DNA from 3 places in the Enterobacter sp. Taxon_2 genome. Region 2 is predicted to be linked to each of the others. Evidence: predicted binding sites of a transcription regulator. Region 2 holds the regulator's gene; each other region holds the start of a gene.
What was found. The regulator LexA, encoded in region 2, represses DNA repair genes until DNA is damaged. The targets are predictions, from matches to a motif close to TNCTGTATGTACATACAGNA.
Positions count from the first base shown of each region.

Region 1: the regulator LexA is predicted to act here: its motif matches at 2,070-2,089, upstream of rmuC (DNA recombination protein RmuC).
Region 3: the regulator LexA is predicted to act here: its motif matches at 1,566-1,585, upstream of metR (HTH-type transcriptional regulator MetR).

Region 1 covers NZ_CM178024.1:4,618,019-4,625,036, reverse strand. The annotation lists gene AC4IC4_RS21975 (glycoside hydrolase family 1 protein) at 1-130, opposite strand, end outside; gene AC4IC4_RS21970 (dienelactone hydrolase family protein) at 169-975, opposite strand; gene udp (uridine phosphorylase) at 1,231-1,992, shown strand; gene rmuC (DNA recombination protein RmuC) at 2,133-3,590, shown strand; gene ubiE (bifunctional demethylmenaquinone methyltransferase/2-methoxy-6-polyprenyl-1,4-benzoquinol methylase UbiE) at 3,657-4,412, shown strand; gene ubiJ (ubiquinone biosynthesis protein UbiJ) at 4,426-5,031, shown strand; gene ubiB (ubiquinone biosynthesis regulatory protein kinase UbiB) at 5,028-6,668, shown strand; gene tatA (Sec-independent protein translocase subunit TatA) at 6,745-6,999, shown strand; gene tatB (Sec-independent protein translocase protein TatB) at 7,003-7,018, shown strand, end outside.
Region 2 covers NZ_CM178024.1:307,313-314,330, forward strand. The annotation lists gene plsB (glycerol-3-phosphate 1-O-acyltransferase PlsB) at 1-1,908, opposite strand, end outside; gene AC4IC4_RS01390 (diacylglycerol kinase) at 2,063-2,431, shown strand; gene lexA (transcriptional repressor LexA) at 2,540-3,148, shown strand; gene dinF (MATE family efflux transporter DinF) at 3,212-4,549, shown strand; gene AC4IC4_RS01405 (CsbD family protein) at 4,670-4,879, shown strand; gene zur (zinc uptake transcriptional repressor Zur) at 4,927-5,439, opposite strand; gene AC4IC4_RS01415 (cupin domain-containing protein) at 5,555-6,043, shown strand; gene AC4IC4_RS01420 (conjugal transfer protein TraF) at 6,267-7,018, shown strand, end outside.
Region 3 covers NZ_CM178024.1:4,627,175-4,634,192, forward strand. The annotation lists gene metE (5-methyltetrahydropteroyltriglutamate--homocysteine S-methyltransferase) at 1-1,501, opposite strand, end outside; gene metR (HTH-type transcriptional regulator MetR) at 1,617-2,570, shown strand; gene AC4IC4_RS21990 (carboxylate/amino acid/amine transporter) at 2,458-3,357, opposite strand; gene yigL (sugar/pyridoxal phosphate phosphatase YigL) at 3,440-4,240, opposite strand; gene pldB (lysophospholipase L2) at 4,272-5,264, opposite strand; gene rhtB (homoserine/homoserine lactone efflux protein) at 5,374-5,994, shown strand; gene rhtC (threonine export protein RhtC) at 5,991-6,611, opposite strand; gene recQ (ATP-dependent DNA helicase RecQ) at 6,673-7,018, opposite strand, start outside.

The DNA of each region.
Region 1 (7,018 bases), 530 kb from region 2:
TGGGTTTCCAGGCGACAGCGTCGGCAACGGACGGCCCTTTGCCGTCCACGTTCCATGCGCCTTCGGCCTGGTTGGCGGCAATCGCGCCGCCCCATAAAAAACCGTATGGAAACGCGAGGGAATTGTCCATAACACGCACTCCTTATGCGTCATGATGATGGGAAAGGCTTACCCTTTTTTACCACCGTACTGACGGAACCACGTAAGCATCCGCTGCCATCCATCTTTCGCCGATTCAGCGTGATAGCTCGGACGATAGTCGGCGTTAAACGCATGCCCGGCATCCGGGTAAACCACAATCTCCGCCTTCGCATTTGCCGCGCGGAGCGCATGGCGCATGGTTTCTACCGAATCCAGCGAAATACCGGTGTCCTGACCACCGTAAAGCCCTAACACGGGAGCATTCAACTCGGTGGCGATATCAACCGGATGTTTCGGTGAATTCAGCGTTTTTTCACCCACCAGTTTGCCGTACCAGGCGACAGCGGCTTTGAGCTGCGGGTTATGCGCGGCATAAAGCCAGCTAATGCGTCCGCCCCAGCAGAAACCGGTGACCAGCAGACGATGGGGATCGCCCCCGTTGCGCGCCGCCCAGCTGGCGACGTGGTCGAGGTCGGCCAGCACCTGCGCGTCCGGGACTTTGCTGACCAGGTTGCTGAGCAAGGTGGGAATATCGCTGTAGTCGTTCGGATCGCCCTGACGGAAGTAGAGTTCTGGCGCAACGGCCAGATAGCCTTCCAGCGCCAGCCGGCGGCAGAGGTCGCGAATGTGTTCGTGAACACCAAATATCTCCTGAATCACAATCACGATGGGCAGCGGGCCGTCTGCCGACTTTGGTCGTGCGTGATAAGCAGGCATATTCTCCCCCTGCGAGGGAATAGAGGTCTCACCCGCCGTGATGGCGTCTTCAGATGTTGAGACGATGGTTGAGGCATGCGGGGCCGCAGCAGGTGCAAAACCGGTTTTTTCAGTCATGGCATTCTCCGTACCAATCAGTTAGCGCAAAGGTAAATATAGACACCAGGTTAACAACTCACAGTGCCTTAAACGGTCTATCTTTTGTGCAGCACCTGACGATATAACTTGTTAATGTGATGTAAATCACTTTTTGGTGGAAATTCAATGCAATCATTTTCATTCATGGTGAGGTGCGTCACGAAATTATGCTTACTGCTTCTGTAAAGTACCGTTTTACTTCTTCTGACTAACCGACCCACAGAGGAGTCACCTATGTCTAAGTCTGATGTTTTTCATCTCGGCCTCACTAAAAACGATTTACAAGGGGCTACGCTCGCTATCGTCCCTGGCGATCCTGAGCGTGTGGAAAAGATCGCCGCGCTGATGGATAAGCCGGTCAAGCTGGCTGCCCATCGTGAGTTCACCACCTGGCGCGCAGAGCTGGATGGCAAAGCGGTGATCGTGTGCTCTACCGGTATCGGTGGTCCGTCTACGTCTATTGCTGTTGAAGAGCTGGCGCAGCTGGGCATTCGTACTTTCCTGCGTATCGGTACCACCGGCGCTATCCAGCCGCACATCAACGTCGGCGACGTGCTGGTCACGACCGCGTCCGTCCGTCTGGATGGTGCAAGCCTGCACTTTGCACCGATGGAATTCCCGGCAGTGGCGGATTTCGAGTGCACCACCGCGCTGGTTGAAGCCGCAAAATCTGTGGGTGCCACCACCCACGTGGGCGTAACCGCCTCTTCCGACACCTTCTACCCGGGCCAGGAGCGTTACGACACCTTCTCTGGCCGCGTGGTAAGCCGCTTCAAAGGCTCCATGGAAGAGTGGCAGTCAATGGGTGTGATGAACTACGAAATGGAATCCGCCACGCTGCTGACCATGTGCGCAAGCCAGGGTCTGCGTGCCGGTATGGTGGCGGGCGTTATCGTCAACCGTACCCAGCAGGAGATCCCGAACGCCGAAACCATGAAGCAGACCGAAAGCCATGCAGTGAAAATCGTGGTCGAAGCCGCGCGTCGCCTGATCTAGTCCCCTCCTTTCGAAATCAAAGGCCGGCACGTTCGGCCTTTATTTTTTGCGTAGCGCCTCGCAGGAAAACCCTTTCAAACTGGACGTTTATACAGCACAATCTTATTTTGTGCGGGTAATACGTTGATGCAGGGGGCATTGTGGATATCTCAATCCTGATTTATGCGGTGATTGCGCTGGTGGGCGTGGCGATAGGCTGGCTCATTTCCAGCTATCAGCATGCACAGCAGAAGGCCGAACAGCTGGCAGAGCGCGAAGAGATCGTCGCTGAATTAAGTGCGGCAAAGCAGCAGCTTGCCCTGAGTGACCACTGGCGCGACGAGTGCGAGCTGCTTAACAACGAGCTGCGCAATCTCCGTGATATCAACACCTCGCTGGAGGCCGATCTCCGCGAAGTGACCACCCGCCTTGAATCCACTCAGCTGCATGCGGAAGACAAAATCCGCCAGATGATCAACAGCGAGCAGCGCCTCAGCGAACAGTTTGAGAACCTCGCCAACCGTATTTTCGAGCACAGCAACCGCCGCGTTGATGAACAGAACCGCCAGAGCCTTAACAGCCTGCTGACGCCGCTGCGTGAACAGCTGGACGGTTTTCGTCGTCAGGTGCAGGACAGTTTTGGTCAGGAAGCCCGCGAGCGGCACACCCTGGCGCATGAGATTCGCAATCTCCAGCAGCTGAATGCCCAGCTGGCGCAGGAAGCGGTCAACCTGACCCGCGCGCTCAAAGGGGATAATAAAACCCAGGGCAACTGGGGAGAAGTGGTGCTGACCCGCGTACTGGAAGCCTCCGGCCTGCGGGAAGGATACGAATACGAAACGCAGGTGAGTATCGAAAACGACGCCCGCTCGCGCATGCAGCCGGATGTGATTGTGCGGCTGCCGCAGGGTAAAGATGTGGTGATTGACGCCAAAATGACCCTGGTGGCGTATGAGCGTTACTTCAACGCGGAGGATGACTACACCCGCGAATCGGCGCTGCAGGAGCACATTGCCTCCGTGCGTAACCACATTCGCCTGCTCGGCAGAAAAGACTATCAGCAGTTGCCGGGTCTTCGCTCGCTGGACTATGTCCTGATGTTTATTCCGGTAGAGCCCGCGTTTCTGCTGGCACTCGACAGGCAGCCTGAACTCATCACCGAAGCGCTCAAAAATAACATTATGCTGGTCAGCCCTACCACGTTGCTGGTGGCGTTACGTACCATTGCGAACCTGTGGCGCTATGAGCACCAGAGCCGCAACGCGCAGCAGATTGCCGATCGTGCCAGCAAGCTGTACGACAAAATGCGCCTCTTCGTGGACGACATGTCCTCAGTCGGGCAGAGCCTGGATCGTGCGCAGGATAACTACCGCCAGGCGATGAAAAAACTCACCTCGGGACGCGGCAATCTGCTGGCGCAGGCCGAATCATTCCGCAGCCTGGGGGTAGAGGTTAAACGCGAGATTAATCCGGAATTGGTGGAACAGGCCACCGCCCAGGACGACGAGTTTCGCCTGCGAGAAGGTGCGGACGAACAAAAGACAAACAGTAAAGACAATACGTTAGCGGTGGATTTATCACCAGACGAGACTCCAGCGCGTTTCTTTCGCGGTGGTTGAAACGTAGGGCAAACGCGCCCAATCTGTTACACTTCACGAACATTTTACTGATAAGCAGGCTCTGAGATGGCTGACGATTCACAAGACACAACGCACTTTGGCTTTCAGACTGTCGCCAAAGCGCAGAAAGCTGACATGGTGGCCCACGTATTTCATTCCGTGGCGGCGAAGTACGATGTAATGAATGACCTGATGTCGTTCGGCATTCATCGCTTGTGGAAGCGCTTCACCATTGACTGTAGCGGCGTGCGTCGCGGACAAACGGTGCTGGATTTAGCCGGCGGTACGGGCGATTTAACCGCGAAATTCTCTCGCCTGGTGGGCGAAACCGGGCGCGTTGTCCTCGCCGACATTAATGACTCCATGCTGAAAATGGGCCGCGAAAAGCTGCGTAACATCGGCGTGGTGGGGAACGTGGAATATGTTCAGGCAAACGCCGAAGCGCTGCCGTTCCCGGACAATACCTTTGACTGCATCACGATCTCCTTCGGTCTGCGTAACGTGACCGATAAAGAAAAGGCGCTGCGCTCCATGTACCGCGTGCTGAAACCGGGTGGACGCCTGCTGGTGCTCGAGTTCTCGAAACCGATCATTGAGCCGCTGAGCAAAGCCTACGACGCCTATTCCTTCCACGTGCTGCCGCGCATCGGTGAGCTGGTGGCGAATGATGCGGAAAGTTACCGCTATCTGGCGGAATCTATCCGTATGCACCCGGATCAGGACACCTTAAAAGCCATGATGCAGGATGCAGAATTTGAGAATGTTGAATATTTCAACCTGACTGCGGGTGTCGTCGCGCTGCATCGCGGTTACAAATTCTGAGTGGAGGTGTCCCGTGCCCTTTAAACCCTTAGTCTCTGCAGGCATCGAGAATGTACTGAATGCTTTCCTGTATCGCGCTCCGGCGCTGAAAGCTGCGCGTCAGCGGCTAAACGGGAAGGTATTGCGCATTGTTTTAAAAGAGTTATCGACGCCGCTTGTACTGGTCTTCAGCGAACGCCAGCTTGACGTACTGGGGGAGTGGGAAGGTGAAGCTGACTGCTCGGTCATCACGCACATGAGCGTGCTGCCAAAACTGCGCGATCGCCAGCAATTAACGGCGCTTATCCGCAGCGGTGAGCTGGAAGTAGAAGGCGACATTCAGGTCGTGCAGAACTTCGTTGCGCTCACCGATCTTGCGGAGTTCGACCCGGCAGAGCTGCTCGCGCCTTTTATCGGCGACATCGCCGCCGAAGGCATCGGGAAAGTCCTTCATGGTGGCGCCTCCTTTGCGCGTAAAAGCCTGCATCGTCAGCAACGCTATGCGGCGGAAGTGCTGACGGAGGAGTGGCGAATGGCACCCGGGCCATTGGAAGTGGCGTGGTTTGCGGAAGAGACCGCTGCTGTTGAACGTGCGGTTGATGCGTTAACCAAACGGCTGGAAAAACTGGAGGGCAAATGACGCCTGGTGAAATTCGGCGCCTCTATTTTATTATTCGCACCTTTTTGAGCTACGGGCTCGACGAGCTTATCCCCAAAATGCGTATCACGCTGCCGCTTCGTATCTGGCGGCGGATGCTGTTCTGGATGCCCAATCGCCATAAAGGTCAACCGCTGGGTGAGCGTCTTCGCCTGGCGCTGCAGGAGCTCGGTCCGGTTTGGATTAAATTTGGACAGATGCTGTCGACCCGTCGCGATCTCTTCCCGCCGCTTATTGCCGATGAGCTCGCGATGCTGCAGGACCGCGTCGCACCGTTTGACGGCGCGCGCGCGAAAAAGCAAATTGAAGAGGCGATGGGAAATGTACCCGTCGAGACCTGGTTTGACGATTTCGACATTCACCCACTGGCATCGGCCTCTATCGCGCAGGTGCATACCGCGCGTCTGAAAGAAAACGGCAAAGAAGTTGTTATTAAGGTCATTCGTCCGGACATCCTGCCCATCATCAAAGCAGACATGAAGCTGATTTATCGTCTGGCGCGCTGGGTACCACGCTTGCTGCCGGACGGGCGTCGCCTTCGTCCACTGGAAGTGGTGCGGGAATATGAAAAAACGCTGATTGATGAGCTTAACCTGCTGCGCGAATCGGCAAACGCCATTCAGCTGCGTCGCAACTTTGAAAACAGCCCGATGCTCTATGTTCCTGAAGTCTATTCTGACTACTGCAGCCAGAACATGATGGTAATGGAGCGTATCTACGGTATTCCGGTTTCGGATGTGGTGGCCCTGGAGAAGCAGGGAACGAACATGAAGCTGTTGGCCGAGCGTGGGGTACAGGTCTTCTTTACCCAGGTGTTCCGCGACAGCTTTTTCCATGCGGACATGCATCCGGGCAATATCTTCGTGAGCTACGAACACCCTGAGGATCCGAAGTACATCGGTATCGACTGCGGGATTGTGGGGTCACTGAACAAGGAAGATAAACGGTATCTGGCTGAGAACTTCATCGCGTTCTTCAACCGCGACTACCGTAAGGTGGCCGAGCTGCACGTCGATTCAGGCTGGGTGCCGCCGGACACCAACGTCGAGGAGTTCGAGTTCGCGATCCGGACCGTTTGTGAACCGATTTTTGAAAAACCGCTGGCGGAAATCTCCTTCGGGCACGTGCTGTTAAACCTGTTCAACACGGCTCGCCGCTTTAATATGGAAGTTCAGCCACAGCTAGTTTTACTTCAGAAAACATTACTTTACGTTGAGGGTGTAGGCCGACAGCTCTATCCTCAGTTAGACTTGTGGAAGACCGCGAAACCTTTCCTTGAGTCCTGGATTAAGGATCAGGTTGGCATTCCGGCGCTGGTGCGCTCGCTGAAAGAGAAAGGCCCGTTCTGGATAGAAAAAATGCCGGAAATTCCTGAACTGGTTTATGACAGTTTGCGTCAGAGCAAGAACCTTCAGCACAGCATGGATAAAATCGCCCGCGAGCTTCAGTCCAGCCGGGTACGCCAGGGACAGTCACGCTATCTCTTTGGGATTGGCGCAACGCTGCTGCTGAGCGGTACGCTGCTGCTGATCAACCGTCCGGACTGGCAGATGATGCCCGCCTGGCTGATGGCCGCCGGGGTGGTTGTCTGGCTTGCCGGATGGCGAAAAACGCGCTGAGTTTGCGTCGCTATCGACGGGTCGCATACGTATAATGCGACCTGACTAATTAATCATCTATCCCTGAGGAACATGTATGGGTGGTATCAGTATCTGGCAATTGTTGATCATTGCCGTCATCGTCGTGCTGCTGTTTGGCACCAAAAAGCTCGGTTCTATTGGTTCCGACCTGGGCGCGTCTATCAAAGGCTTCAAGAAAGCGATGAGCGATGATGAGAGCAAGCAGGATAAAACCAGCCAGGACGCTGATTTTACTGCTAAGTCCATCGCCGATAAGCAGGAAGAAGCCAAAAAGGAAGACGCTAAACGCCACGATAAAGAGCAGGTGTAAGTCGTGTTCGACATTGGTT
Region 2 (7,018 bases):
CTGACGCGAGATACGGCGATGCTGCGTGATGATAGCCGCCATGAGCGACGGCAGCATCAGCATATGGGTGATGTTGTTTCGGTAGTAGGTCATCAGCACTGCCTGCTCGCGCGGCAGAATGATGATGTCGCCGATCGTGTCCTTTTCGACTTCAAACTTGTTCATCTGCAGCGCGTGATCGATAAGCTCACTGGCGGTCGCAGAAGGCACGGTTGAATCAACGGAATACGGCACGTTGCGCATCATATCCAGATAGCAATCCAACTGCTCCGTGAGCTGTTCACGGGTCAGCGAGCGCTGACGCGAAGCCAGAAGCGCCGTACAGCACAGGTTCATGGCGTTAGCCGCACCGGCGTTGTTTATGCGCACCATCAGCTCGGACGCGATGCCGTTGACCGTTGGCGTCAGCCAGGCCGGACGAATCGCTTCGATAGGATCGATGGATTCGCGCCACTCGGGAACGTGATGGTTCAGGTACGTCATCAGCGGCATTGGTTCGCCAAAGTTCACGTAGCCCTGACCGAGATTGCGCAGCTTGCTCAGGCCGCGCAGCATCTGCGGCAGGCTCTCTTTTTCTTTGGTCGCACCGCGCAGCTCTTTGGCGTACGTGCCCACTTCCATCACGTGCTCATAGCCAATGTAGATAGGCACCAGCGTGATGGGACGGGTTCCTCCGCGCAGCATCGCCTGGATGGTCATCGACAGCGTGCCGGTCTTAGGATCGAGCAGACGTCCGGTACGGGAACGCCCACCTTCCACGAAGTACTCCACAGAATAGCCGCGGCTGAACAGCTCGCCCAGATACTCACGGAACACGGTGGAGTAGAGCTTGTTGCCCTTGAAGGTACGACGAATAAAGAACGCGCCCAGGCGGCGGAAAATCGGGCCCGCTGGCCAGAAGTTCAGGTTGATACCGGCTGCGATGTGCGGTGGTACCAGCCCCTGATGATAGAGCACGTAGGAAAGGAGCAGGTAGTCCATGTGGCTGCGGTGGCAGGGAACATAGACAATCTCATGGCCATCATGCGCCAGCTGACGCACGCGCTCGGCGTTATGAACGTTGATGCCCTGGTAGAGACGGTTCCAGGTAAAGCCGAGAATACGATCGGACAGGCGAATCATCTCGTAAGAGAAGTTTGCTGCAATCTCTTCCATCAGCGCAATGGCGTTCTGCTGGGCTTTCTCATGCGAAATTTTCTTGCTACGCGCTTCGTCTTCGACGGCGCGGGCAATCGCTTTGGAGGCCAGCAGCTTGTTGAACAGATCCTGACGCGCCGGGAGACGCGGCCCAACGGCAGCCAGGCGCTGACGGGCGAAGTGCATACGCGCCACGCGCGCCAGTTTTTGCGCGATGATCTTGTCGGTGCCGTGCTCGTCCGCCATGCGACGCAGCGAAACGGAAGGGGAGAAACGCACAAAGCTGTCGCGCCCCAGCCAGGAGACCGCAAAGAACTTCTGGATGCCGTTAAGCATGCGCAGCGGCGGGTTCTCTTCACCTTTTTCACGTCCCGGACGACGACCAAACATCACCGATACCGGCACCATCTGCACATCCAGATCGGGGTTGCTGCGGTGCAGGTCGAGATAGTCATGGAACAGCTTGATGGACTCTTCTTTTGGCGTGTAGTAGGTAAACACGCGCGGTCCACCGTGAATGAACACATAGCGCGGCAGCAGCGTACCGTCAACTTCAAGCGGTTCAAGCGGGTCAGGTAAGTCATGCGCCAGACACTGGGCGCGAAGCGTCAGTAAGTCTGCCTTCGAGTTATAAGGCAAAACGTACATAATAGGACGTGACGTATCGAGCCCCAATTCCAGCGCGGGTTCTGCTGGGATAGACTTGCTTTTTACCAGGATGCTTAATGGTAAATTAAGTAATTTGTAGTAAATTCGTGGCCAGCCGGACATAAACGATGTAAAGCCTCTGGTTAATAATGCAATTGCGGCGCAAGGATAACAGAAAGCGCGCAAAATTTCTGTTGTTACCCGTCATACTTCAGGCTGTAGCGAAACGCGCTACAGTTCCTGTTACTGACGCTTTTTTTCATAAAAGGTTCTTTTAATGGCCAATAATACCACTGGGTTAACGCGTATCATCAAAGCCGCCGGCTATTCATGGAAAGGTTTCCGTGCCGCGTGGATCAACGAAGCCGCCTTTCGCCAGGAGGGCGTCGCCGCTATCATCGCGGTGATCGTCGCCTGTTATCTTGATGTTGATGCTATTACCCGCGTACTTCTTATCGGTTCCGTACTTCTGGTGATGATAGTGGAAATTCTTAATAGCGCTATTGAGGCCGTGGTTGATCGCATTGGTTCAGATTTCCATGAACTTTCTGGCCGCGCAAAAGACATGGGCTCTGCTGCCGTGTTGCTGGCGATTATCACTGCCGCTATCACCTGGGTCACGCTGCTTTGGTCACATTTCCGATGAGCCTCGAGGAATAATTAAGTCCCTGGTTTTTTGTGCAGTTTTTGGTTCCAAAATCGCCTTTGACTGTATATACTCACAGCATAACTGTATATACACCCAGGGGGCGGAATGAAAGCGTTAACGACCAGGCAGCAAGAGGTGTTTGATCTCATCCGGGATCATATCGGCCAGACGGGTATGCCACCCACGCGTGCGGAAATCGCGCAGCGTCTGGGCTTCCGTTCTCCGAATGCTGCCGAAGAACACCTGAAAGCGCTGGCGCGTAAGGGCGTGATTGAGATTGTCTCGGGCGCGTCGCGTGGTATCCGCCTGCTGGTGGAAGAAGAGACGGGCATTCCGCTGGTGGGACGTGTTGCCGCCGGTGAGCCTTTACTGGCACAGCAGCATATTGAAGGCCACTATCAGGTCGATCCAGCCATGTTCAAACCGAGCGCTGATTTCCTGCTGCGCGTCAGCGGCATGTCGATGAAAGACATCGGCATTCTTGACGGCGATCTGCTTGCGGTGCACAAAACGCAGGATGTGCGTAACGGCCAGGTGGTGGTCGCGCGCATTGACGACGAAGTGACCGTCAAGCGTCTGAAAAAACAGGGGAACACCGTTCAGCTACTGCCTGAAAACAACGAGTTCTCCCCGATTGTGGTCGATCTGCGCGAACACAACTTCTCTATCGAAGGACTGGCGGTTGGGGTCATTCGCAACGGCGAATGGCTGTAACCTCTTCCTGACAGGCTATGGTGCCGCTGTAGCCTGCTTCATTCTCCACACCCGGTATTTTTCATGTCACTGCTGACGGCATCCGATAAGGCATTGTGGCGTCTTGCTCTGCCGATGATCTTCTCCAATATTACCGTTCCCTTGCTGGGTCTGGTCGATACTGCCGTTATTGGCCATCTTGATTCGCCTGTCTATCTTGGCGGCGTGGCGATTGGCGCGACGGCAACCAGCTTCCTGTTTATGCTGCTGCTCTTTTTGCGTATGAGCACCACCGGGCTCACGGCACAGGCTTATGGTGCAAAAGATCCGCTGCGTCTGGCGCGCGCGCTGGTCCAGCCGCTGATCCTCGCGCTTGGCGCGGGGGCGTTAATCGTTTTATTACGTGCGCCCCTGATCGACCTTGCGCTTCATGTTGTTGGCGGCAGCGAGGCGGTACTGGCGCAGGCGCGACGTTTCCTTGAAATCCGCTGGCTCAGCGCGCCCGCGTCACTGGCTAACCTGGTTCTGCTGGGGTGGCTACTGGGCGTTCAGTACGCCCGTGCACCCGTGATTTTGCTGGTGGTGGGTAACCTGCTCAATATCGTTTTGGATGTCTGGCTGGTCATGGGTCTGCATATGAACGTGCAGGGCGCGGCGCTTGCGACGGCGATTGCCGAATACGGGACCTTTATCATTGGCCTGTGGATGGTCTGGCGCGTGCTGGCGATGCGCGGCATCTCCCTGGCGCTGCTCAAAAACGCATGGCGCGGCAATATCCGTAAGCTGCTGGCGCTTAACCGAGACATCATGCTGCGCTCGCTGCTGCTTCAGCTCTGCTTCGGGGCGCTGACGGTTTTCGGGGCTCGACTGGGGCCAGAAATCGTTGCGGTCAACGCGGTATTGATGACGCTACTGACCTTTACCGCCTACGCGCTGGACGGTTTTGCCTATGCGGTAGAAGCGCATTCCGGGCAGGCGTACGGTGCGCGCGAAAGCGGGCAACTACGGGATGTCTGGCGGGCAGCCTGCCGTCAGTCGGGACTGGTGGCGCTGGTGTTTGGCCTGGTTTACGCCTGCTTTGGTGAGCAGATCGTTGCATTGCTGACGTCTCTTCCTGCGCTGCGCGAGCTGGCGAGTCACTATCTCATCTGGCAAGTCGTCTTACCGGTGGTCGGCGTCTGGTGTTATCTGCTGGACGGCATGTTTATTGGTGCGACGCGCGGAGCGGAAATGCGTAACAGTATGGCGGTTGCAGCGGCCGGGTTTGGTCTGACGCTGCTGACGCTCCCCTGGCTGGGTAATCACGGTTTGTGGCTGGCCCTGGCCGTTTTCCTCTCGCTGCGAGGGTTGTCGCTGGCGTTTATCTGGCACCGCCACTGGCAAAACAATACCTGGTTCCCTTCACGTCACGATATATCGTGACGGTTAAAGATTCCGAATATGAAACTAACTGCCGAATCCTTAACTACAATAATTATCACGTCCAGCAGAAAAGAACGTAACGGACGTTACGACCCGACGCTTAACTAAGAGGACACGATGATGAATAAAGACGAAATCGGCGGCAACTGGAAGCAGTTCAAAGGTAAAGCGAAAGAAAAGTGGGGTAAGCTGACGGATGACGATATGACCGTCATTGAAGGTAAACGCGATCAGCTTGTCGGTAAAATTCAGGAACGTTACGGCTACGCGAAAGATCAGGCGGAAAACGAAGTCAAAGACTGGGAAACCCGTAACGACTACCGCTGGTAACGCTGAATAACCCACAGGGCGGCTCTAAGCCGCCTTTTCTTTTGCCGTTAACGCGGCTTTTTCTTCACAAGAATTGAGTGGTCGTGCTGGCACGCGTCCTGATGACGACAGGCTTCCACCTCCACGCACGCGGAACAGAGCCCGTGCGCCTCAATCACGTTATGACGCAGGGCAAACCCCATTTTCGCTGCCAGCGTATGCATAATGTCTTCCACGCCTTCTGCAGCCTCTTCTTTCACTACGCCGCAGCGGTCACAGATAAACATCGCCGATGTGTGGGTAGGCTGATCGAACAGATGGCACAGCACATAGCTGTTGGTGGATTCCACCTTGTGCACGAACCCTTGTTCAAGCAGGAAATCCAGGGCGCGATATACCGTTGGCGGCTTTGCCTGCGGCTCGCTTTCGCGCAGCAGATCGAGCAGATCGTAGGCGCTGATGGCACCCTGCTGCAGGCTCATCAGACGTAATACTTCAAGGCGCTGCGGAGTCAGGCGCACATTGCGTTGCGCGCACAGCTTTTCGGCCTGCGCTAACAGCTCTTTTGTGGACTTATCCATGTAGCACCCCGGATGTTATAGGACGGAAAACTCCCACTTTATCATGTTCTGGTAAAAACACCGAGATCCGCCAGTCTGTGCTATACCTGACCCATTACAAACCGGGAAATAAACAATGAAAAAACCTGACTGTATTCGGCACTGGCGCGACGTAGAAGGTGCGGATGATTCGACCTATCCAGATAGCGATGAGCTTTTTTCTATCGGCGCCCCGTTGGCTCGTAAGCTTGGACTCAGACGCATTGGTATCCATCATGAGCGTTTGCCGCCAGGGCGCAGAACGTCCTATCCGCATGCGGAAAGCGATGAAGAAGAGTTCATTTATGTGCTCGAAGGTTATCCAGAAGCGTGGATAAATGGCTATTTATGGAAACTTGAACCTGGCGACAGCGTGGGATTTCCTGCCGGAACCGGTATCTGCCACACCTTTATCAACAACACGGAGGAAGAGGTGCGGTTGCTGGTCGTAGGCGAGGCCAACAAGAAGCACAATCGCATCTACTATCCCCTCAACCCGGTGTATGCCGCCACGCGGGAAGATCGCTGGGTAGACCATCCCCCACAGTTTTTTGGGCCGCATGATGGAAAACCTGGGAAAAAATAATTTCCTCTTCTATAAATATTGAGGGCCGTCACAAAATATAACAGGCCGTAAGGGAGTTTTACTTAGGGATAGAAATAGCGGGTCTTTTACTACTTATTCACAGCAATAGTTCGTTCCTGTTTGGGTGATAACAGACAGGGGTTATTTCATAACAGACTATAACGGGCATACTGTGAAAAAAATTTTTAAATTTTCGGTGGTTAGCATTGCTGTCTCCTTGTTTATGGCTAATCAGGCGGGAGCAGCCAATACCTGGACAGAATCACGGAGTGACGCCATGGGCGGGACGGGCGTTGCCTCCGGGAGCTATGGCAGTGGGGCGTTAATTAACCCGGCGCTGCTGGCAAAGGCAAAACCAGACGATGATGTGACGGTCATCTTGCCAGCCGTTGGGGTGCAGGTGACGGATGAAGACAATCTTCAGGATGAGATTGATACCATCAACGACAAAATTAATCACTACAAGGATGTGGTTGATGACCTCACGCCAAGGGAGATTATCACTAATCCGTTAGGTTCCATTAATCAATTCCAGGGCGCGGCCAAAGATCTCGCCGATGAGCTGGACTATCTCAAAGGCAAAACCGCACGCGCGACGGCAGGAGCAGGGCTTGCGGTGAGTATCCCTAACGATGTGCTTTCCGTGGCCTTTATGGCGAAAGGCTATGCCCATGGCCGGGTTAGCTCGTCTATCGATCAGCAAGATATTGATTATCTGCGCGGTATTCAACGAAGCAAAGTGGTGGCTGCCGGTGTTGCCCTGGACGCTGCGCTGAACGGCACGGATCAGATCACTAAAAATCTCAACTCAACGGCGTCTGGCCGGGCGGCGATTGTGTCCGACTATGGTGTTGCCGTTGCCCGTCAGTTTGACCTCGGCGGCGTCCCGGTTTCCGTGGGCGTGACGCCAAAACTGCAAAAAACTTGGGTCTATAACTACACCACCTCAATCTACGATTACGACAGTAACAAGTG
Region 3 (7,018 bases), 520 kb from region 2:
AGCCATCGAGATGCTCACCGAAGTATTCCACCATGTCGTTACGCTCGGCCTCACCGTGCACCAGCACGTCCAGACCCAGACGTTCCTGCTCGATAATCGCCTGCTTGATGTGTTCGGCGATACCGGTGCGGTAGTGATTCGCATCCAGATTGCCCTTTTTGAAGTCCAGACGCAGGCCACGGATTTCGGTGGTTTGGGGGAAGGAACCGATGGTGGTGGTCGGCCACGCAGGCAGGTTGAAGCGGGCACGCTGCGCTTCAGCGCGGACTTCATACGGGCTCTGACGCTGGCTGTCCTGGGCGGTGATGGCCGCCAGACGTTTTTCCACCGCCGGGTTGTGCACGCGCGCCGAGTGACGACGCGCCTGGATCGGTGCGCTCCATTCGGCGATCGCCGCCGTGTCGCCGCTGTTCAGCGCATCGCGCAGCAGCGTCAGCTCTTCGCATTTTTGCAGGGCGAAGGCAAACCAGCTTTTCACCTCGGCATCCAGGCGAGTCTCCACGCTCAGATCGATCGGGCTGTGCAGCAGGGAGCAGGACGAAGCCACCCACAGTTCACGTTTGCCGACGATGTCCTTAATCTGGGCATATTTCCCGGTGAGATCGGCACGCCAGACGTTACGACCGTTAATCAGCCCGGCGGAGAGCAGCCAGTCCACAGGCAGGCGCTTGTGCAGCTCCGCGACATCGTCTTTACCGTGTACGAGGTCAACGTGCAGACCCTGAACCGGCAACGCGGTAATGGTGTTAAGGTTCGGCGTCACGCCTTCGAAATAGGTGGTGAGCAGCAGCTTCACCTGCCCGGTGAGCGCGTCATACGCCGGTTTGAAGGCATCGAGCCAAACCTTGGGCAGTTCGAGCACCAGCGCCGGCTCGTCGATTTGCACCCACTGAATGCCGCGTTTGCCCAGCTCAATCAGCACCTGTTTGTAGACCGGCAGAATGTCCTTCAGCAGGCTGAGGCGGTCAAACTGTTCGCCTTTTACTTTACCCAGCCACAGGTAGGTGACTGGCCCCAGCAATACGGGCTTCACCTGATGACCCAGCGCCAGAGCTTCGTCCACTTCATCCAGCAGCTGCGTCCAGGTCAGCCTGAACTGCTGACCTTTTACGAACTCCGGCACCATATAGTGATAGTTAGTGTTAAACCATTTAGTCATTTCCGCCGCTGCCGCTGGCTCACCCGTTGGCGCACGGCCACGGCCGATGCGGAACAGGGTATCGATATCTACCGATCCATCTTTGTTCTGATGACGAGCCGGCACGTTGCCAAGCAGCAGGCTGGTCGTCAGAACATGGTCGTACCAGGCGAAATCGCCCACCGGCAGCAGGTCAATGCCCGCCTGTTTTTGCTGATCCCAGTGACGGGCGCGCAGCTCGCGTCCCACCGCCAGCAGTTCTTCACGGGTGGCGTTCCCCGCCCAGTAGCTTTCTTGCGCTTTTTTCAGCTCGCGACGCAGGCCAACGCGAGGGAAACCGAGTGTGTGATTGCGAATTGTCATGGTGTGCCCCTTGTGAAATTCGTTATTTAGACGTCCAGATGTTTACACATCTATAATTGGCAGGTACTGTATATTCCTCAAGCGCAATATGTTCATGGCGAAGTGAAGGACTTTCATGATCGAGATAAAACACCTGAAAACGCTACAAGCGTTGCGGAACTGCGGCTCGCTCGCGGCTGCGGCTGCCACGCTGCACCAGACCCAGTCCGCCCTTTCTCACCAGTTCAGCGATCTGGAACAACGCCTCGGCTTCCGTCTTTTTGTGCGTAAGAGCCAGCCCCTGCGCTTTACGCCGCAAGGTGAGATACTGTTGCAGCTGGCGAATCAGGTCCTGCCGCAAATCGCCAGCGCGCTGCAGGCGTGTAACGAACCGCAGCAAACCACGCTGCGTATCGCCATTGAGTGCCACAGCTGTATTCAGTGGCTGACCCCCGCGCTTGAGAACTTCCGCCAGAAGTGGCCGCAGGTGGAGATGGATTTCAAATCCGGCGTGACGTTCGACCCGCAGCCGTCCCTGCAGCAGGGCGAGCTGGACCTGGTGATGACCTCTGACATCCTGCCGCGCAGCGGCCTGCACTATTCGCCGATGTTTGATTATGAAGTGCGCCTGGTGCTGGCACCGGATCATCCGCTGGCGGCGAAAACGCGCATCACGCCGGAAGACCTGGCGACGGAAACGCTGCTGATTTATCCGGTCCAGCGCAGTCGTCTGGATATCTGGCGCCACTTCCTGCAGCCCGCGGGCATCAGTCCGCAGCTGAAAAGCGTGGATAACACCCTGCTGTTGATTCAGATGGTGGCGGCCAGAATGGGTATCGCGGCGCTGCCGCACTGGGTGGTAGAGAGCTTTGAACGCCAGGGTCTGGTGGTGACCAAAACCCTGGGTGAAGGACTGTGGAGCCGACTGTACGCCGCCGTGCGCGATGGCGAGCAGCGTCAGCCGATTACGGAGGCGTTTATTCGCTCAGCGCGGAACCACGCGTGCGACCATCTTCCGTTTGTGCGGAGCGCGGAGCGACCCAGCGGCGATGGACCCACAGTGAAGCCAGGATCACCGCTCCCCCAATAAGGAAGCTCGGCCAGTGCGGCTGTTGCTGCCAGATGGCGAGGTTGACCAACAACCCAGCCGGGACATGCACGTTGTTCATGATCCCCAGCGTACCGGCGTCGACCTGCGTCGCGCCGTAGTTCCACATGAAGTACCCCAATCCGGAAGCCACGACGCCCAGCCAGATCAGCACGCCCCACTGCACGGCGGTGGTCGGCAGCTTGTGCGGGTTACCGAGCATAAACCACGCCGCCACTGCGACAATCGCGGCGCCCATATAAAACCAGGCGAACGCGTTATGCTGCGGCATCGGGCGGGTTTCCATCAGGCGCTTATAGCCCACCATGCCGATGGCGAAACTGATATTGGCGAGCTGGACGAACATCAGTCCGGTCCAGAAGTGATCGCTGACTTTGTCGTAGCGAATAATCGCCGCGCCAATCACCGCCAGCGCCGCGCTCAGCAGGTATCCCCAGCGCAGGCGGCGTTTACTCAGCAGATCGTATATCAGCGTGATGTAGAGCGGCGTCAGCACGGTAAAGAGCAGGAATTCCGAGACGGACAGGTAGACATAAGCCCGGAAGCTAAACAGGTACATGATGCCGAGTTGCATCGCCCCCACCAGCATATACAGCACAATCGTTTTCAGCGACTGTCCGCGCGTACGCAGAAACGGCAGGAACACCAGCGCCGCCAGCCCCACGCGCATCAGCACCGAGAAGTAGCTGTCGACCGAACCGGCAAGGTATTCGCCAATCAGACTAAAGGAGAAGGCCCACAGGATAGTGGTGATAATGAGTAGCGCCACAATGCTTGTCTCTCAGAAAGAAGGAGAGGCATTGTAGCGAACTCTTTAGTTGACATCTGAGCAATAAACAACCAAATGAAGATTATTCAAGGAACAGTTTGCGCAGGTATTTCGGTACCGCATTGTCTGCGTTGGTGCCGATCACTTCCAGCTCCGGGTGCAAATATTTCAGACGCTGGTGCGCATTCTCCATAATGCAGCCCTTGCCCGCCATCGACAGCATTTCGGCATCGTTCATGCCGTCACCAAAGGCGATACAGTCTTTCAGCTCGAAGCCCAGACGTTTCGCGACGGCTTCCAGCGCGTGGCCTTTGGAGACGCCACCCGCCATCACTTCCAGACAGGTCAGGGTTGAGAAGCTCACATTGACGCGATCGCCCCAGCGGGCGTTGATTGCCTGCTCCAGCGGGAGCAGTTCTTCGTGACTGTCGCAGGTGAAGAACACCTTACTGATCCCCTCCGGCTCCAGCAGACCCGGCTCGTACAGGGAGTAGTTAAATACCGCTTCTTTGAAGAAACGCATTTCATCCGGGCGGTGGCGGTTCATGAACCAGTCGTCGTCACGATAAACGTTGGTGACGATAGCCGGATTATTGTGCACCACGCCAAACAGATCGGCGGCAATATCGCGATCCAGGTTGTGGGTGAAGATCAGGTTGCCGTCGGTATCATGCACGCGCGCACCGTTGGAGGTGATCATGTACGATTTGATCTCAAGATTATCGCGGATCTGCCCCACGTCGACGTGGTGGCGGCCGGTGGCAAACACAAAGTTCACGCCCCGTGCCGTCAGCAGCTTTAGGGTCTCTTTCGCGTAAGGCGACAGGGTGTGGTCAGGGGAAAGCAGCGTGCCATCTAAATCAGATGCAACAACCTGGTACATAGGGATTTCAACCTCTGGTGGAAAACAATAATCAATTATGCCTGTTGAAAAATTCAACAATGGCGTTGAGCGCGACTGAGCGCATAGCGTCCTTTTCAAAAAGGATCTCATGGTACGCGCCGTTAATGACCAGCGGTTTTCCCCCTTCACAAGGGTGACCGGCGGCCGCGCGCAGTTCACAATAGCGGTCATGCATGCGGTTATCCACCACACGCTCTTCTTCCGCCTGAATCAGGAGTGTTGGTGTATCGTCATTGCCGACACCTGCCAGAACCTGCTCACCGGCAAGGATACCTTCCCGCACCCAGTGGTAGGTCGGTCCACCCACGCGCAGGCGCGGCTCATCGGCATAAAAACGCAGGTTACGACGATACCGCTGGCGACTGTGGGTCAGCACGTTCATCGCAAACGGCAGTGCCCGCCAGCGTCCCGTCCCGATGGCATAGCCTTCCCGAATGCGCTGATGGCCCTCAGCCCAGTCAAGAATATGACGTACCATCCAGTCAGGAAAACGCATGACGATGCCATACATCGGCGCGGTGAGCGCAATGGCATCGCACTGGTGAGCGTGGCGCTGTAAAAACAGCGTTGAAATCGCGCCGCCCATCGAGTGCGCCAGAATATAGCGCTTCCGCCAGGGGCCGGGCTCGACCTCCTGCTGCCAGAACGCGGCGAGATCGTCGACGTAATCGCTGAAGTTATCCACGTGGCCGCGATGCGTATCCGATAGCAGGCGGCCAGATAGCCCCTGCCCGCGGTGATCGATAATCAACACATCGAAGCCCAGATGGAACAGGTCATAGGCCAGTTCGGCGTATTTGATGTAGCTCTCGATACGCCCGGGGCAGACCACGATGACCCGGTCATTTTTCTTATCGTGAAAACGCACAAAGCGTACCGGTATATCACCGACGCCCGTAAACTCATCTTCCTCACGCTGGCGCCAGAAATCGGTCAGCGGCCCCATGGAGAAAGCAGCAAATGCGTTTTCTCGTGTTTCCCAGTCCTTTTTCTGCTGAAACATCGGGTTTCTACTCACCTAAGCCAAGGAATATCGTTTTTTCGTAACCGGTCACAAAATGACTCAACAATAGCGTATTGTGGCATAAAAACAGACGATTCGGGAGTTTCAAATGACCTTCGAGTGGTGGTTCGCTTACCTGCTGACATCTATCATCCTTAGCCTTTCACCGGGCTCGGGCGCCATTAACACCATGACCACCTCCATCAACCACGGCTATCGCGGTGCGGCAGCGTCAATTGCCGGTTTGCAAACCGGGCTGGGCATTCATATCGTGCTGGTTGGGATTGGTCTGGGCACTCTGTTCTCCCGCTCCGTGCTGGCCTTTGAGGTGCTGAAATGGGCCGGGGCGGCGTATCTGATTTGGCTCGGCATTCAGCAGTGGCGCGCAGCAGGCTCCATTAACCTGAATACGCTCGCGCAGACGCAAAACCGCGGCCATCTGTTTAAGCGCGCGGTGTTCGTCAACCTGACCAACCCGAAGAGTATCGTGTTCCTCGCCGCCCTGTTCCCGCAGTTTATCGTGCCGCACCAGCCCCAGGTGATGCAGTACGTGGTGCTGGGCGCGACCACCATTATCGTCGATATCATCGTGATGATTGGTTACGCGACGCTGGCGCAGCGGATTGCGGCTTGGATTAAAGGGCCTAAGCAGATGAAGGCCCTGAATAAAGTCTTTGGCTCGCTGTTTATGCTGGTTGGCGCGCTGCTTGCGTCAGCGCGCCATGCTTAGCGAGAAATGATGAGATGAATGCCGAAGCCGGCGAACAGCGCGCCGGCGAAGCCATCAATCCACTTAGCGATACGCTGGTAGCCGCGGCGCATCGCCGGTAAGGCGAACAGGCTGGCCACGATGGTAAACCAGGCGAAGGTTTCAACAACGATCAGCAGGAAGATGCCCCAGCGTGCGCCCGCACCGACGCTATCACCGACAAACAGCGAGAACACCGAGCCGAAATAGATAATCGCTTTTGGGTTTGCCAGATTGGTCAGCAGCCCTTTTACAAAGCTGCGGCCGCCCGTTGCCAGCTCCACCTTTGGCTCTTCCGGTTTTTTCTGCTCTTTCTTCAGCGCCCCGCGCAGCATCTGGTAGCCCATCCAGCACAGGTACAGCCCGCCGCCAACCATAATGATGTTATGCAGCCAGGCCATCTTCGCCAGGATCAGGTTCAGACCGAGCAGCGCAACGGCCGCCCAGACCATAACGCCCATGGTGATACCGAGCACGCCCATCATCGCCTCTTTGCGGGAGCGGCTGACGGCCGTTTGTGACACGAAGAAAAAGTCCGGTCCCGGGCTCATCAGCGCAACAATGTGCACTAACGCCACGGTGAGAAATAGCATCAACATAATTAACTCGCGGGGAAATAATTCAGTGAGTCATCATCCTGGCACTTTTTCGCCCGGCTGACTACTCCTCATCATCACCATCGGCGTGAGAGCGGATGAGCGCCATAAACTCTTTACCAAAGCGCTCCAGTTTGCGCGTCCCCACGCCGTTGACGCTGAGCATCTCGCTGGCGCTGAGCGGCATCTGCTCGGCCATCTCAATGAGCGTCGCGTCGTTGAACACCACGTAAGGCGGGATGTTCTCTTCGTCGGCGATGGCCTTACGCAGCTTACGCAGTTTGGCAAACAGCTTGCGGTCGTAATTGCCGCCGTAGGATTTCTGCATCACGCGTGGCTTCAGTGCGATGACGCGCGGCACGGCGAGCTTGAGCTCAACGTCACCGCGCAGCACCGGACGCGCGGCCTCC